DNA from 2 places in the Massilia sp. PAMC28688 genome. Region 2 is predicted to be linked to the other one. Evidence: riboswitches for the same ligand, from Rfam matches in the RefSeq annotation. Region 2 holds a riboswitch; the other holds the start of a gene.
What was found. Region 2 has a riboswitch for glycine ahead of KY495_RS10085 (D-amino acid dehydrogenase). Riboswitches for the same ligand answer to the same signal wherever they lie in the genome.

Region 1 (7,927 bases), 2.1 Mb from region 2:
GATTGTCAAGGTGCGCAGCGGTACGGAAAGCATTGCCACCAGCGCCGGCCAGATCGCCGCCGGCAGCATGTCCTTGTCCGCGCGCACGGAAGAGCAGGCGGCATCGCTCGAAGAGACGGCCTCTTCAATGGGCCAGCTGACGGCCACGGTCCGCCAGAATGCCGAACACGCGCACCAGGCCAGCCAGCTTGCCATTTCAGCCTCCGACGTGGCAGTGCGCGGCGGTGCCGTGGTGGCCGAAGTGGTTTGCACCATGGCATCCATTAACGAATCGTCGAGCCGGATTGCCGAGATCATCAACGTCATCGACGGCATTGCTTTTCAGACCAACATCCTGGCCCTGAACGCGGCAGTGGAAGCGGCCCGCGCCGGCGAACAGGGACGCGGTTTCGCCGTGGTGGCTGGCGAAGTTCGCAGCCTGGCCCAGCGGTCGGCGGCAGCGGCGCAGGAAATCAAGCTGCTGATTGACGATTCCGTGGGCAAGGTCAGCGCCGGCACGGAACTGGCCGGGCGCGCGGGCAAGACCATGCATGACGTCGTCACGAGCGTCAAGCGGGTGACCGACATCATTGGCGAAATTGCCCATGCCAGCGCGGAACAGACAGCCGGCATCGACCAGATCAACCAGGCCATTTCAGCCATGGACGCGGCCACCCAGCAGAACGCGGCGCTGGTCGAGCAATCGGCGGCGGCGGCGGCCTCGCTGCGCGACGAAGCAGGTCACCTGTCACGCGCGTCGGCCGCCTTTGTCCTGGGGCCGGAACACGGGGTGCGCAAAGCAGCTGTGCACCTGGTCGCGAGCAATCCTCACGCCCGTGCAACAGCGGGCACGGCCACTGCCCGCAGCAAGGCCCCCGCCATCCATGTCGTGGCGCCGTCCCCTGCCGCGCGGCCCCAGCGTCAGCGCGGGGCAATGGCCCGGCTGGACCTGGATTGGGAAGAGTTCTGACCCTGGCCAATTTGTTGCAATTCTGTAGGAAGCGCTCCTACAGCGGGTCGAGCGATCTTCTGATAGCGGCCCTGTTGCGGGCATCCCATCATTGGTTCACCAAACGGGCCTGAGAAACAATTCAGGCGCGCAAGGCGAGCAAGACATTTCAAACTTTCTTAAAGGAATGAACATGGCCTCGAATCAGAAAAACAAGGGTGGTAGCAAGCAAAGTGACAGCGCATCGTCGAACAAGCAGTCCGGCAGCCAGGGTTCCGGTTCGCGCTCGGGCGGCACCCAGGGTGGCACCCACGAGCAGCACGTGGAAGCCGGCCGCCAGAGCCACAAGAACGATAACAAGGAAGGTTCGCGCCAGTCCGGTTCGGGTTCGGGCAGCGCAAGCAAGAGCAGCGGCAACCGCTGATCAGGCTGACCGCTGGGTACTGCCGGGTTTCCGGGCAGTACCACTACAGTGCCAAACAGGAAGCCATCGAAAGAGTCTGCAGCGGCGCGCCGTTGACAGGCTCTTTTCGTTGAAACGCTCTTTTCTTTTGCGCGTCTACCGGGCCCGGCTCGACAGGAAACGGGGAGCCAGGCAACCGGGCGCTAGATATTGCGGATATGGACGCCCCGCGGCGGGGCAAAATCGGCCACATCGTCGATCATGCGCGCAGCCTTGGCGTCGCGCGAGGTGAGGTGCAGGTCGGAATACTGGTGAATGGCCCACTGCTCCGGCGACAGTTCGATGTGCTTGCGCAAAATGGATTCAGTGCGCGCATCATCGGCCCGCAAGCCTTCGACGATGATATTGAGCGCGTCCGGGCGCGCGCCCGGCGACGCGGTGGCGTGCGACTTGTGGACCATGAAGCGCGCCGTCTCGCTGGCGTAGCGGCGCGTACCGGACAGGAACAGGATGACGGCGATGGACGCTACCGCGCCGCCGTTGTACATGACGAATTCGATGGGCGCCCTGGAGAGGAAGTTATACATGCACAGGCCATCGCTGACGTAGCCGCCGTTGGACTGGATCAGAATATGGGCCCGTTCCACGCCCGCCTCGGTCATGGCCGAAACACTCTCGAACACGCGATGCACCATATCGCTGTTGACGTCACCGGAGAGCGTAAACCACGCTTCCGTACCACTTTTCGTTTGTTGTTCGGTCATGGCTGTTTTACTCGTAAAAGGGATGAGCAATTTTAACAAATCCGCCCTATGCCGGCGTGGCGGGCGCACTGCATTCGTGCGCGCCCTCTCTCGCCCCTGGTTTCCCCCTGCGATGGGCGCTCTTAAGTTGACTTTGGCAGCCTGCTGGCATATGCTCTGCACTCTTGATCGGGAGAGGGTAGCCACGCGCTGCCGCCGAAGGGGCATCACCCAAAAACTCTCAGGCAAAAGGACCGGTCAGGGGTCGGCAGCGCGTGTCGCGGCGGATCAAACTCTGGAGAGCGGCCGCGGCACATGCCGGCGGCCCACCGAAGGGGCAGGCGGAACATCTCCGCTATCTCTCAGGTACCAAGGACAGAGGGGCGCGAACACCCGCAACGGGCCAGTGTGGTCCTGCGTACCTGTTCGGCGGTCCCCTATACACCTGCCCGAGGATTCCATGACGCTTAAAGCGACCCCGCTCAATTCCGCACACCGCGCAGCCGGCGCCAAGATGGTCGATTTTGGCGGCTGGGACATGCCCGTCAACTACGGCTCGCAGATCGAAGAACACCATGCCGTGCGCACCGACGTGGGCATGTTCGATGTCTCCCACATGTGCGTGGTCGACCTCGAAGGCGACAATGTGCGCGCCTTCCTGCGCGGCCTGCTGGCCAATAACGTCGACAAGCTGCAGGTGCCGGGCAAGGCGCTCTACTCCTGCATGCTCAATGAGCAGGGCTTCGTCATCGACGACCTGATCGTGTACTTCTTTGCCGAAAACTGGTTCCGCCTGGTGGTCAACGCCGGCACCGCCGAGAAGGACGTGGCCTGGATCAGTGCCCGTAACGAGGCCACCGGTAGCGGCGTGACGATCACGCAGCGCCGCGACGGTGCCGACCCGATGGCGCTGATCGCCGTGCAGGGCCCGAATGCCCGTGCCAAGGTGTGGGAAGTGCTGCCCACCACCAAAGAGGCGTCCGAACCGCTCAAGCCCTTTAACGCCGTCATCGTCAAGGACACCGCGTTTGGCGACGTGATGGTGGCGCGCACCGGCTACACGGGCGAAGACGGTTTTGAACTGGCGTTCTCCGCGTCCCAGGCCGAGGCACTGTGGAATGCCCTGCTGGCGGCCGGCGTCAAGCCTGCGGGCCTGGGCGCGCGCGACACGCTGCGCCTGGAAGCGGGCATGAACCTGTACGGCCAGGACATGGACGACACGGTCAACCCGCTTGACGCCGGCCTGGCGTGGACCGTGGACCTGGTGTCCGAGCGCGACTTCGTAGGCAAGGATGCGCTCAAGGCGCAGGGCCAGAACCAGCAGTACGTGGGCCTGATCCTGCGTGAGAAAGGCGGCATCCTGCGCGCCCACCAGAAAATCATCAGCGCCTCCGGGAGCGAAGGCGAAATCACCAGTGGCACTTTCAGCCCCACCATGCAGCAGGCCATCGCCCTGGCGCGGGTGCCGATGGACGTCGCCGTGGGCGACACCGTTCACGTGGAAATCCGCGACAAGCGCCTGGCCGCCAGCGTAATCAAGCTGCCCTTCGTGCGAAACGGTAAAATCCTCGCTGCCTGACCCGAACCCATATCGAATCTTTTAATCCGGAGCCTTACATGAATATTCCTGCAGACCTGAAGTACACCGAGTCCCACGAGTGGGTACGCGCTGAAGCCGACGGCACCTTCACCGTCGGTATCACCGAATACGCGCAGGATGCCCTGGGCGACATCGTGTTCGTCGAACTGCCGAAGGTGGGCAAGTCCTTCAGCGCCGGCGACGACGCCGCCGTGGTGGAATCGGTCAAGGCCGCCAGCGACATCTACGCCCCGGTATCGGGCGAAGTCGTGGCCATCAATACCGCCGTCACCGACGCTCCGGACTCGATCAACAGCGACGCCTACGGCGCCTGGCTGTTCAAGTTGAAGCCCGCCGATGCGTCCTCGATCAACGGCCTGCTCGACGCAGCCGCCTACGGCAAGAACACCGCAGAGTAATCCACTCGCCGCCGCGGCTGCGCAAGTGCGCGCCGCGGCACACAGCACTCCTCTCGCTTTTCCTTTCTTTGGCCTCCCACATCATGACCCGCTCCAGCCTGACCCAACTCGAAGCACGCGACTCCTTCATCCCGCGCCATATCGGTCCCTCCGACAGCGAACAGGCAGCCATGCTGTCGACGCTGGGATACCCGTCGCGCGCGGCGCTGATCGACGCCATCGTCCCTGCCCATATCCGTACCAAGAGCCGGCTCGAACTGGGCCAGTTCTTCGACCCCATGCCGGAGCAGGCCGCACTGGCCAAACTGAAGGGCATCGCCGCCAAGAACAAGGTCATGAAGTCGATGATCGGCCAGGGCTACTACAACACCCATACGCCCGGCGTCATCCTGCGCAACATCTTTGAAAACCCGGCCTGGTACACCGCCTACACGCCCTACCAGCCCGAGATTTCGCAGGGCCGCCTGGAAGCGATCCTGAACTTCCAGCAGATGATCACCGACCTGACCGGCATGGGCATCGCCAATTCGTCGATGCTTGACGAAGGCACCGCCGCCGCCGAAGCCATGACGCTGATCCAGCGCGTGGGCAAGTCGGCATCGAACGTGTTCTACGTGGCCGACGACGTGCTGCCGCAGACGCTGGAAGTGATCCAGACCCGCGCCCGCCCGATTGGCGTGGAAGTGCGGGTGATCGCCGCCGACGCCGTCGCCACGCTGTCGGAGCCGTGCTTCGGCGTGCTGCTGCAGTACCCGGGCGTACACGGCGACGTGCGCGACTACCGCGCCGCGGTCGAAAGGCTGCACGCGGCCGGCACCATGGTCGTTGCCGCCGCCGACCTGCTGGCCCTGACCCTGCTCACGCCACCGGGCGAATGGGGCGCCGACGTGGTGGTAGGTAACAGCCAGCGCTTTGGCGTGCCGCTCGGATTCGGCGGCCCGCACGCCGGCTACCTGGCCACGCGCGACGAATTCAAGCGCAGCATGGCCGGGCGCCTGGTGGGGGTGACCATCGACGCCCAGGGCAACAAGGCATACCGCCTGGCCCTGCAAACGCGCGAACAGCACATCCGCCGTGAAAAGGCGACCTCCAACATCTGTACCGCACAGGTGCTGCTGGCCGTCATGGCCGGCATGTACGCGGTCTACCACGGCCCCAAGGGGCTGGAGCGCATCGCCCAGCGCGTGCACCGCTTCACCAACATCCTGGCCGCCAAGCTGGGGCAGCTCGGCTATGAGATCGTCAACAGCACTTACTTCGACACCCTGACCATCCGCACCGGCCGCGCGGCCGAACTGCTGTCGGCAGCCGAAGCGAAGGGTGTGAACCTGCGCCGCGCCGGCGAGGCCATGGTGGGCGTGTCGCTGGACGAAACCACGACCCGCGAAGACCTGGCCCTGCTGTGGTCCATCTTCGCGCAGGGCGTGGCCAACGCGCCGGCCGCACCGGACTTTGACGCATTTGAAGCTGCTGCCCAGACCGCGTTCCCGGACAACCTGGCCCGTACCAGCGCCTACCTGACCCACCCGACCTTCAACCGCTACCACGCCGAGCACGAAATGCTGCGCTACCTGCGCAGCCTGGCCGACAAGGACCTGGCGCTGGACCGCACCATGATCCCGCTTGGCTCGTGCACCATGAAGCTCAATGCCACCAGCGAGATGATCCCGGTCACCTGGCCGGAATTTTCGAACATCCACCCGTTTGCACCGGATGCCCAGACCGTGGGCTACCGCGAGATGATCGGCCAGCTCGAAGAGATGCTGTGCGCCGTCACCGGTTACGCCGCCATTTCGCTGCAGCCCAACGCCGGTTCGCAGGGTGAATACGCCGGCCTGCTGGTGATCCAGGCCTACCACGAATCGCGTGGCGAAGGCCACCGCAACATTTGCCTGATCCCGTCGTCGGCCCACGGCACCAACCCTGCATCGGCCAACATGGTGGGCATGAAGGTCGTGGTCACGGCCTGCGACGACAACGGCAACGTGGACCTGGACGACCTGCGCGCCAAGGCGGAAAAGCACAGCGAGAACCTGGCGTGCGTGATGGTCACCTACCCTTCCACCCACGGCGTGTTTGAAGAAGGCATTACGGAGCTGTGCGAGATCATCCATTCGCACGGGGGCCAGGTCTATATCGACGGCGCCAACATGAATGCGCTGGTCGGCGTGGCAGCTCCGGGCAGCTTTGGCGGCGACGTCAGCCACCTGAACCTGCACAAGACCTTCTGCATCCCGCACGGCGGCGGCGGACCGGGCGTGGGCCCGATCGGCGTGGGCGCCCACCTGGCCAAGTTCCTGCCCAACCAGCGTTCAAGCGGTTATACCCGTGACGAAGCCGGCATCGGCGCGGTCAGCGCGGCGCCGTACGGCTCGGCCAGCATCCTGCCGATTTCGTGGATGTATATCGCCATGATGGGCGGCGAAGGCCTGACCGCCGCCACCGAAACCGCGATCCTGGCTGCCAACTACATTGCACGGCGCCTGGCACCGCACTACCCCGTGCTGTACACCGGCCACGATGGCCTGGTGGCGCACGAGTGCATCCTGGACCTGCGCCCGATCACCGACGCCACCGGCATCAGCAATGAAGACGTGGCCAAGCGCCTGATGGACTTTGGCTTCCATGCACCGACCATGAGCTTCCCGGTACCGGGCACCCTCATGATTGAGCCGACCGAAAGCGAATCGAAGGCCGAGATCGACCGCTTCATCGAAGCCATGATCACCATCCACGCCGAAATCGTGAAGGTCGAGCGCGGCGAATATGACCGCATGGACAATCCGCTCAAGGGTGCGCCGCACACGGCAGAAGTGCTGACCGCCGACGTGTGGGAGCACAAGTACAGCCGCGAAGTGGCAGCCTTCCCGGTCGCCTCGCTGCGCAAGCAAAAGTACTGGCCGCCGGTCGGCCGCGCGGACAACGTGTATGGCGACCGGAACCTGTTCTGCGGCTGCGCACCGATCAGCGATTACGAGTAAAGGTGCCTGTACGGCCGGCCGCTGGCGCCGGCCGCACCAGATGGCAGGCGGGCATGGCTCGCCTGCCTTTTTTTTTTGCCCGCCGCTGAATCAGTCGCGTCTGGACGCCAGGCGCAGATGGGCCCTGGCTCCGGGCACCGGTCGCGGTTCGTCGCCGCCATCGAGCTCGATCCCGGCCACCGCCTGCGACAGGCTCATCACCTGCTGCTGCAGGGCCGCTGCCACGGCAGCCGCTTCCTCCACCAGAACGCAGTTGCTGGAAGTTTTCTGGCGCGTTTCCACCACGGCGCAGGCGTCCGGCCAGTCCAGCAGGCGGCTGGCGTCATCCGGCGCCGCTGCCATGAAACGCGCCAGGCGTTCCACCATGGCGCCACTGGCCTCGCTGGCCAGTCCCAGCGCGCTGGCCGAATCAATCACGCCCTTGAGCGTGCCATTGAGGTTGCGAATGCTTTCATCGAGTACCCGCGCGGTGTCGGCGATTTCATCATTGCCATAGGCGCGCGCACGCACCGTGAGCTTGCCGCTGGCAAGGTCCAGGGCCGACTGGGCGATGGCGCGCACTTCGGCCAGCAGCGAGCGCCGCACCGCCATGCTGATCCCCAGCGCCAGGAACACGGACAGCGCCACCAGTACCGGCATCAGCACCGACATGCTGGCCACATCGGCTGCCGCACGGCGTGCAGCCGCTTCTGCCAGGGCCTGTTCGCGCTGCGCCAGCTTGGCCAGGTGCGCTGCCACATCGTCAAACGTGCGTTCGGCCTTGACCATGGCGCTGGCGGCCAGCGACTGGTCGCCACGCGACATCTCGATCACGTCGTGAACTGCCTGGATGTAGCGGCCGTACGCGGCGCGCCCCTGCGCCACCAGGGCTCGC
Region 2 (7,927 bases):
TCATCAAACGCCCACACTTATCGACTGTTAATTTTTAAAGAACTTATTCGGTACTGCCTTGCTGCAGGCTACGAAGCGTTGTGTTCGTTGCAGCAGAGAGGTGAGATTATGCAGCGTTTCGCGATTCTCGTCAACTCCCTTTTTTATTACAGCGTCGTTTTCGACACTCCCTGACGGCTTGCTAACTACTTGATTTCGTTAACGTTTCGTTCGGGGAGGCGAACTATAGCAAGCCGCGTCCCGGTCCGCAAGCGCTTTCTCACCTATTCCGCGATGCGCATGACCTTGTACTGGGGGTCCGCCTTCATGTCTTCCGGCCAGAATGGCAGCGCGATAAACTGCTTGCGCGAAAACAGCGGCACCTGGTCGCCATAATGCGGTGACGCAGGGTCCACGGATTGCCCATACACCAGCATGCCCTCGGCCACCGGCCCCTTGTGGTCAAAGGTGACCGTCTGCACGTAACTCGTGCCCCAGATCACGTTCTCGTACCCAGTGGCCCGCAGCGGCGAGCCCATGGTCAGGGAATTGTAGGAACCATCGACATTGCCGATGCCCCCGTGAATTGGCACCCGGACACCGCCGCGCGTGTCACTCTGGTACTGCCCGAGCGGCCCATCCAGGGGGACGCCCAGCATCTCCAGTTTCTGCACGCTCCGCTTGAGCGAAGCCAGCATGTCAGGGACAAGGCCCGCAGCCAGAGCGCGCGGCGTGTGGACAGGATCGCGGGGATCGAACGGCACTGCCCACTTGCCCGGAGCATTGGCAACCTGCAGCCAGAATTCGCGAAACAGGACGGCGCCCCGGCTTTCCAGATTGGCCCGCCGGTCCCAGCCGGCCAATGCGGCGCAGCCGGCCCGCACCTGCGCATCGGACGACGCCAGGCAGTGCGGCAGCAAGTCGGGCAGGACCAGCTCGGCGGCATGGATGCGGTTGGCAAACGCCAGTTCCTGCAAGTCCTGCAGCTGCAAGCGGCCGCGCTGCGCGATCTGTTCCTCCAGCTGCACAAATCCTATGCGGGTGCGCAGCGATTGCGCAGCGTTGACCGGGCCATACAGGGGTGAGTAGCCGTAGGGCGCAGGTCCGGTCAGCAAGGCCCGGGCATTGTTGAGCCAATAGGAATCATTGGAGTTGCCTGCATAATCCGTACGCATGGCAAAGGGTGCGCGCGCTGGTGAGAAGATGCCGGGTGGTGTATCCGGATCGCTGCCCCAGCCACATGCCGATCGTGTTCCGTCAAAGGTCAGCAACGGTTCGAACAGCAAGCAATCCGACAGGAACTTTGCTGTTTCCATGTGCGGCACGACACTGGCGTCCGCATACAGGGTGTTGCCGTGCCGGTCTGCCGCCACCGTGTTCACCCACGGCAGTCCCGCCGTCCGATCGAGCGCGGACTTGAGTTCCGCAACGCTTTGTGCCCGACCAATGCCCAGCCATTGGTCCATGAGGCGCGTATTGTTGCGGTTGGGGTCGCCCAGTACCGTCACTTCACTGGCAGTCCATCCCAGGCCGGCAGCAGGCCATACGACAACTGCCCCGTGGCGACTGAAATAAAAGGTCTTGCTGCGCGCAGTCATGCTCCCGTCCGCCTCACGCACATCCACGGATACTTGGCGGCTGCTCATCTTTTCGGCCACCCCGTCAATGAGGTAGGTGGTGCCGGCCGGGTCGCGCCCGTCCAGCGCAAGCTTGAACGTGGTGAAGTGGACGGCGGCGGTCACGGTATGACTCCAGGCCACGTCCCTGTTAAAGCCAATCACGACCAGGGGAATGCCCCCCAGAATCACGCCCATGGCATCGTAGCTCCCGGGCACGGTAAGGTGCGCCTGGTAGAAGCGGTCGGTACTGGTCCACGGGTAATGAGGATTGCCCAACAACAGGCCGCGCCCCGTGGCACTCAAGTCGCTGCCGATGGCCAGCGCGTTGCTGCCCAGCTGCTCCCGCGTCAGGCGGCGCAGCCGCTCCTGCAGCAGGGCCCCGTTGGCGGGTCCGGCCGGCGCGGACGGGAGTGCCTGCCCGGGGGATCGTCCCCCGTTCACAAATTCCTGGGCGAACACTTCGCCCGTAGCGTGCAGGGCTTTTTCTGCCAGCACCCGGTACATGTCGTCGACCGTGATCGGCTTGACCCAGGCCGCGTTGTTGCACGCCGCCGGGTAGCGCCCCGCGTGGTCTTTCAGATAGCGGTTGTAGCCGATGACGTAGCCTTCCAGCAGTTCCTGCGTGTCCCGGCTGCCTGCCGCATAGCCGGCGCGCAATTGCTCGATGTCGAGATAGCCCTTGAAAAAGAAATCGCTGTCGAGGTTGTTGAGCTTGACGTAATAAATGGCGGCACCATACTCGCCGTTGGCAGGCTCCGTTGCCGATGCGGCGGGGCCGAAATAGCGGGACCGTTCGCCACGCACTGTCAGCAGGGTGTCCGCGAACATGCACAGATTATCCTGGGCGTAGGCATATGCCAGCCCGTATCCCAGGCCCCGGAAATCGTCAGCCCGGATGTGGGCCAGCCCGTAACTGGTGCGCGTGATGTCCGCCTGTACCTGGCTGTGCCGGGGCGCCTCGCCAAAGGCCAGCTCCACCCGGCCGCAGCCGCTGCCCATCAGGCAGATCGCCGCCGCCACTGCCCGCACTGCCCATCTGCCGCTTCTCATCATGGCCACCCCTGTCAGAAAACATCAACGCACGATCGAAAGGCAATACTACGAAGCCGCTGACAAGCTGCATTGATTGGACTCAACGTGTTCGGGCGCAGTTCAACAGTGCGCTATTGATGACCAGGAGGAATACCGGTACTGTTCGTTCATGGAAAAAGCACAAGAGACAAATAATTTTCATGAAGAGATGCGCGACATTATCGAAGAGGCGCGCGTCATTCTTCCCGGTGTGCAGGCGCTGTTTGGTTTCCAGACCATTGCCGTGTTCAGTGAACGCTTTGGCGGCTTGCCCGCGTTCGCAGTGACCTGCCACCTGGTCAGCCTGGCCATGGTCATCCTGGCGGTGGCGCTGGTGATGACGCCCGCCATTTATTACCGCATCGTGGGGCCGGCATACGTGTCGCGCCGGATGATCAAGCGCTCCGCTGCCCTGCTGCGCTCGGCGCTGTGGCCACTGGCCGCCGGCCTGGCGCTGGATATGTTCACCGTGATCTTCGTGGCCACGCGCAAGCTTGACGTGAGCATCGCGGGCGCGCTGGCGACCGTGTTTGTGCTGGTCGGTCTCTGGCTGGCCTTCCCATGGTTCGAGCGCAAACGCTGCCGGGAAAGCAACAGCGGCTACCTCAGCGGCGAGACCTAGCAAATAAGGCTTGGGATTTGGACGGCAGTGGTTTAAGCTTGCCGCGTTGTTGGCGCAATGCCAACGCGATATCGGGAGAGTCTGCCGCATGCGGCAGCGCCGAAGGAGCAACCGCCCCGGAATCTCTCAGGCCCAGGGACCGATATTGCACATGCACTCTGAAGAGCCATCGGATCTCGTCACCCGATGCACCGAAGGAGCAAACCGCACAGGCGTGGCGGTGAATCTCTCAGGTCCAGCACAGAGGGGGTGTCCTGCGCGCATGGTGCGTGCGGATTTCCTTTCAATGACCTTCTGGACCTGATCTACATGAAAACCATTGCAGTTATCGGCGGCGGCATTACCGGCGTCACGACGGCGTACGCGCTCGCCAAACGCGGCTATACCGTCACCGTCATCGAAAAGCACCGCTACACCGGCATGGAAACCTCGTTTGCCAACGGCGGCCAGCTGTCCGCTTCCAATGCGGAAGTATGGAATCACAGCTCCACGCTCCTGAAAGGCATCAAGTGGATGCTCACCCGCGACGCGCCCTTGCTGGTCAATCCGACACCGAGCTGGCACAAATTGTCCTGGTTCGCCGAATTCATCGCCGCCATCCCGCATTACCACGCCAACACGGTGGAAACCGCGCGCCTGGCCATTGCCGCCCGCAAGCACCTGTTTGCCTGGGCGGAGGATGAGAATATTGATTTTGATGCCAAGCGCAAAGGCATCCTGCACATCTACCGCGACAAGGCCAGCTTTGACCACGCCGCCAACGTGACCCGCATGCTGGCACAAGGCGGCCTTGAGCGCCGCGCAGTCACGCCGTCGGAGATGCGCGCCATTGAACCGACCCTGGCGGGGAACTACTACGGCGGCTTTTTCACCGACAGCGACGCCACCGGCGACATCCACAAATTCACGGTGGGCCTGGCCCATGCAGCGCAGCGCCTGGGCGTGCGCTTCATGCACGGACGTGAAGTGGCCGGTGTGGTGACCGACGGCAGTGCCGTCAGCATCTCGGTCGGGCGGGGTAACGATGAAGAGACCACTGTTTTTGACGGCGTGGTGGTCTGCGCCGGCACCGCCAGCCGCAGCCTGGCCGCGTCACTGGGCGACCGGGTCAATATCTATCCCGTCAAAGGCTATTCAATCACGGTCAATCTGCACGATGCTGCCAGCCAGGCCGCGGCGCCCACGGTCAGCCTGCTGGACGATGCGACCAAACTGGTCACCAGCCGGCTGGGCGATGAACGCTTCCGCGTGGCGGGTACCGCTGAATTCAATGGCTTCAATCGCGATATCCGGGCCGACCGCATCCGGCCGCTGGTCGACTGGGTCCATGAATGCTTCCCGGGCATTAACACCCGCAGTGTCGTGCCCTGGGCAGGTTTGCGCCCGATGATGCCGACCATGCTGCCGCGGGTCGGGCGCGGCAAATCTCCCTGCGTGTTTTATAACACCGGGCATGGCCACCTGGGATGGACCTTGTCAGCAGTAACGGCAGACATGATCGGCGATATCGTCAAGCGTTCGCACTGGATGCAGCCACACTAAGGCGAATCAGCTCAAGCACGGCAGCTTCTTGTTCGTTGATGAAGAAGTGGTCGCCGTCAAACCAGTGCACCTCGCACGGCGCGCTTGTTTCACATGCCCACGCCTCGATTTGCACGTTGCTTGTCAAAGGATCGCCGCGGCCGGCCAGCACCGTGAGCGGTACCGGCAGGCGCGGCCCGGCGCGGTACTGATAGGTTTCGGACACGGCAAAATCGGCGCGTATGGCCGGCAGCGCCATGACCAGCAGCTCGCGGTACTTCATGACCGCGGGAGGCGTGCCGTTAAATCCCCGCAATTGCTCGATCAATTCGTCGTCGCCCATGGTGTGCAGGCCGCGTGAACGATTGCGCCGGCCCGGCGCGTTGGCCGCCGAAACCATGAGGCGATCGGGCAGCCGACTATCATGGGCGGCGAAATGGCGCGTGAGTTCAAACGCAATGAGTGCACCCAGGCTGTGGCCGAAGAACATGAAGGGCAGCTGATCCTCGGGACGCAGGATGTCTGACAACACCGCAATCAATTCGGCCAGCGAGGTGAAAGGTTCTTCGCTGCGCCGGGTACCACGGCCTGGCAGCTGCACGGCCCACACTTCAATTTCCGGGCCAAGCGCTGCCTGCCATTGCGCGTACATGCGGGCATTGCCACCGGCATAGGCGAAGCAGATCAGGCGCATGGCGGGCGCCGCTTGAGGGGTACGCAAAATCCAGGGTGTCATCATATTTTCACCGGACGAAAAAAAACCCCGAGGCATTTCTGCTCCGGGGTTTTTCTCTTATAACTAGCCTGACGATAACCTACTTTCACACTGGTTGCAGCACTATCATCGGCGTAAAATCGTTTCACGGTCCTGTTCGGGATGGGAAGGGGTGGTACCGATTTACTATGGTCATCAGGCATAACTTGTACAGGTAACAGCTCCACAACGGGGCAGCTGCACCTTGAATCTGGAAGAAGTAAGTTTTGTATTCGTAGTAATGAACTACGGGGTAGTGCTCGAGATATCAACAACAAGGCAACACGCGCAATTCTTATCTCTGTACCTGCTAAGGTTATAGGGACAAGCCGTACGGGCAATTAGTATCAGTTAGCTTAATGCATTACTGCACTTCCACACCTGACCTATCAACGTCCTGGTCTCGAACGACCCTTTAAAGAGCTCAAGGCTCTGGGAAATCTCATCTTAAGGCAAGTTTCCCGCTTAGATGCTTTCAGCGGTTATCTCTTCCAGACTTAGCTACCCGGCAATGCCACTGGCGTGACAACCGGTACACCAGAGGTCTGTCCACTCCGGTCCTCTCGTACTAGGAGCAGCCCCCTTCAAATTTCCAACGCCCACGGCAGATAGGGACCAAACTGTCTCACGACGTTTTAAACCCAGCTCACGTACCACTTTAAATGGCGAACAGCCATACCCTTGGGACCGGCTACAGCCCCAGGATGTGATGAGCCGACATCGAGGTGCCAAACTCCCCCGTCGATATGAACTCTTGGGAGGAATCAGCCTGTTATCCCCAGAGTACCTTTTATCCGTTGAGCGATGGCCCTTCCATACAGAACCACCGGATCACTATGTCCTACTTTCGTACCTGCTCGACTTGTCAGTCTCGCAGTTAAGCACGCTTATGCCATTGCACTATCAACACGATGTCCGACCGTATCTAGCGTACCTTCGAACTCCTCCGTTACACTTTAGGAGGAGACCGCCCCAGTCAAACTGCCTACCATGCACTGTCCCCGATCCGGATAACGGACCAAGGTTAGAACCTCAAACAAACCAGGGTGGTATTTCAAGGATGGCTCCACGAGAACTGGCGTCCCCGCTTCAAAGCCTCCCACCTATCCTACACAGATTGGTTCAAAGTCCAATGCAAAGCTACAGTAAAGGTTCATGGGGTCTTTCCGTCTAGCCGCGGGTAGATTGCATCATCACAAACATTTCAACTTCGCTGAGTCTCGGGAGGAGACAGTGTGGCCATCGTTACGCCATTCGTGCAGGTCGGAACTTACCCGACAAGGAATTTCGCTACCTTAGGACCGTTATAGTTACGGCCGCCGTTTACTGGGACTTCAATCAAGAGCTTGCACCCCATCATTTAATCTTCCAGCACCGGGCAGGCGTCACACCCTATACGTCCACTTTCGTGTTTGCAGAGTGCTGTGTTTTTATTAAACAGTCGCAGCCACCAGTTTATTGCAACCCTTTCGCCCTACTGAAGTAAATCAGCCAAGCTACCGGGGCGTACCTTTTCCCGAAGTTACGGTACCAATTTGCCGAGTTCCTTCTCCCGAGTTCTCTCAAGCGCCTTAGAATACTCATCTCGCCCACCTGTGTCGGTTTGCGGTACGGTCTCGTATGACTGAAGCTTAGAGGCTTTTCTTGGAACCACTTCCGATTGCTTCGGGTCGCAAGGACCCTCGTCTCAACCCCTTGAATTACGTGCCCGGATTTGCCTAAGCACCTTCTATGAGCCAAAAACCAACTATTCCAACAGTTGGACAACCTTCCGCGATCCGTCCCCCCATCGCATCATACGACGGTGCAGGAATATTAACCTGCTTCCCATCAGCTACGCATCTCTGCCTCGCCTTAGGGGCCGACTCACCCTGCTCCGATGAACGTTGAACAGGAAACCTTGGGCTTACGGCGTGGGGGCTTTTCACCCCCATTATCGCTACTCATGTCAGCATTCGCACTTCTGATACCTCCAGCATCCTTTACAAGACACCTTCACAGGCTTACAGAACGCTCTCCTACCATATAGATCAAGATGCAAGCATCGAGAAATATATCCGCAGCTTCGGTGACTGGCTTAGCCCCGTTACATCTTCCGCGCAGGACGACTCGATCAGTGAGCTATTACGCTTTCTTTAAATGATGGCTGCTTCTAAGCCAACATCCTGACTGTTTTAGCCTTCCCACTTCGTTTTCCACTTAGCCAATCTTTGGGACCTTAGCTGGCGGTCTGGGTTGTTTCCCTCTTGACGCCGGACGTTAGCACCCGACGTCTGTCTCCCAAGCTCGCACTCATCGGTATTCGGAGTTTGCAATGGTTTGGTAAGTCGCAATGACCCCCTAGCCATAACAGTGCTCTAC

Region 1: linked by a shared signal. The riboswitch ahead of gcvT (glycine cleavage system aminomethyltransferase GcvT) and the one ahead of KY495_RS10085 (D-amino acid dehydrogenase) in region 2 are both predicted to bind glycine.

Annotation. Positions count from the first base shown of each region.
Region 1 covers NZ_CP080378.1:4,374,281-4,382,207, reverse strand. Annotated here, with positions in the region: gene KY495_RS24130 (methyl-accepting chemotaxis protein) at 1-949, shown strand, start outside; gene KY495_RS19530 (hypothetical protein) at 1,122-1,352, shown strand; gene KY495_RS19525 (ATP-dependent Clp protease proteolytic subunit) at 1,535-2,095, opposite strand; glycine riboswitch at 2,255-2,341, shown strand; glycine riboswitch at 2,360-2,463, shown strand; gene gcvT (glycine cleavage system aminomethyltransferase GcvT) at 2,535-3,653, shown strand; gene gcvH (glycine cleavage system protein GcvH) at 3,692-4,072, shown strand; gene gcvP (aminomethyl-transferring glycine dehydrogenase) at 4,156-7,053, shown strand; gene KY495_RS19505 (methyl-accepting chemotaxis protein) at 7,144-7,927, opposite strand, start outside.
Region 2 covers NZ_CP080378.1:2,242,744-2,250,670, reverse strand. Annotated here, with positions in the region: gene KY495_RS10095 (penicillin acylase family protein) at 264-2,651, opposite strand; gene KY495_RS10090 (DUF6328 family protein) at 2,839-3,291, shown strand; glycine riboswitch at 3,354-3,443, shown strand; gene KY495_RS10085 (D-amino acid dehydrogenase) at 3,601-4,833, shown strand; gene KY495_RS10080 (thioesterase II family protein) at 4,802-5,551, opposite strand; rRNA gene rrf (5S ribosomal RNA) at 5,615-5,727, opposite strand; rRNA gene KY495_RS10070 (23S ribosomal RNA) at 5,887-7,927, opposite strand, start outside.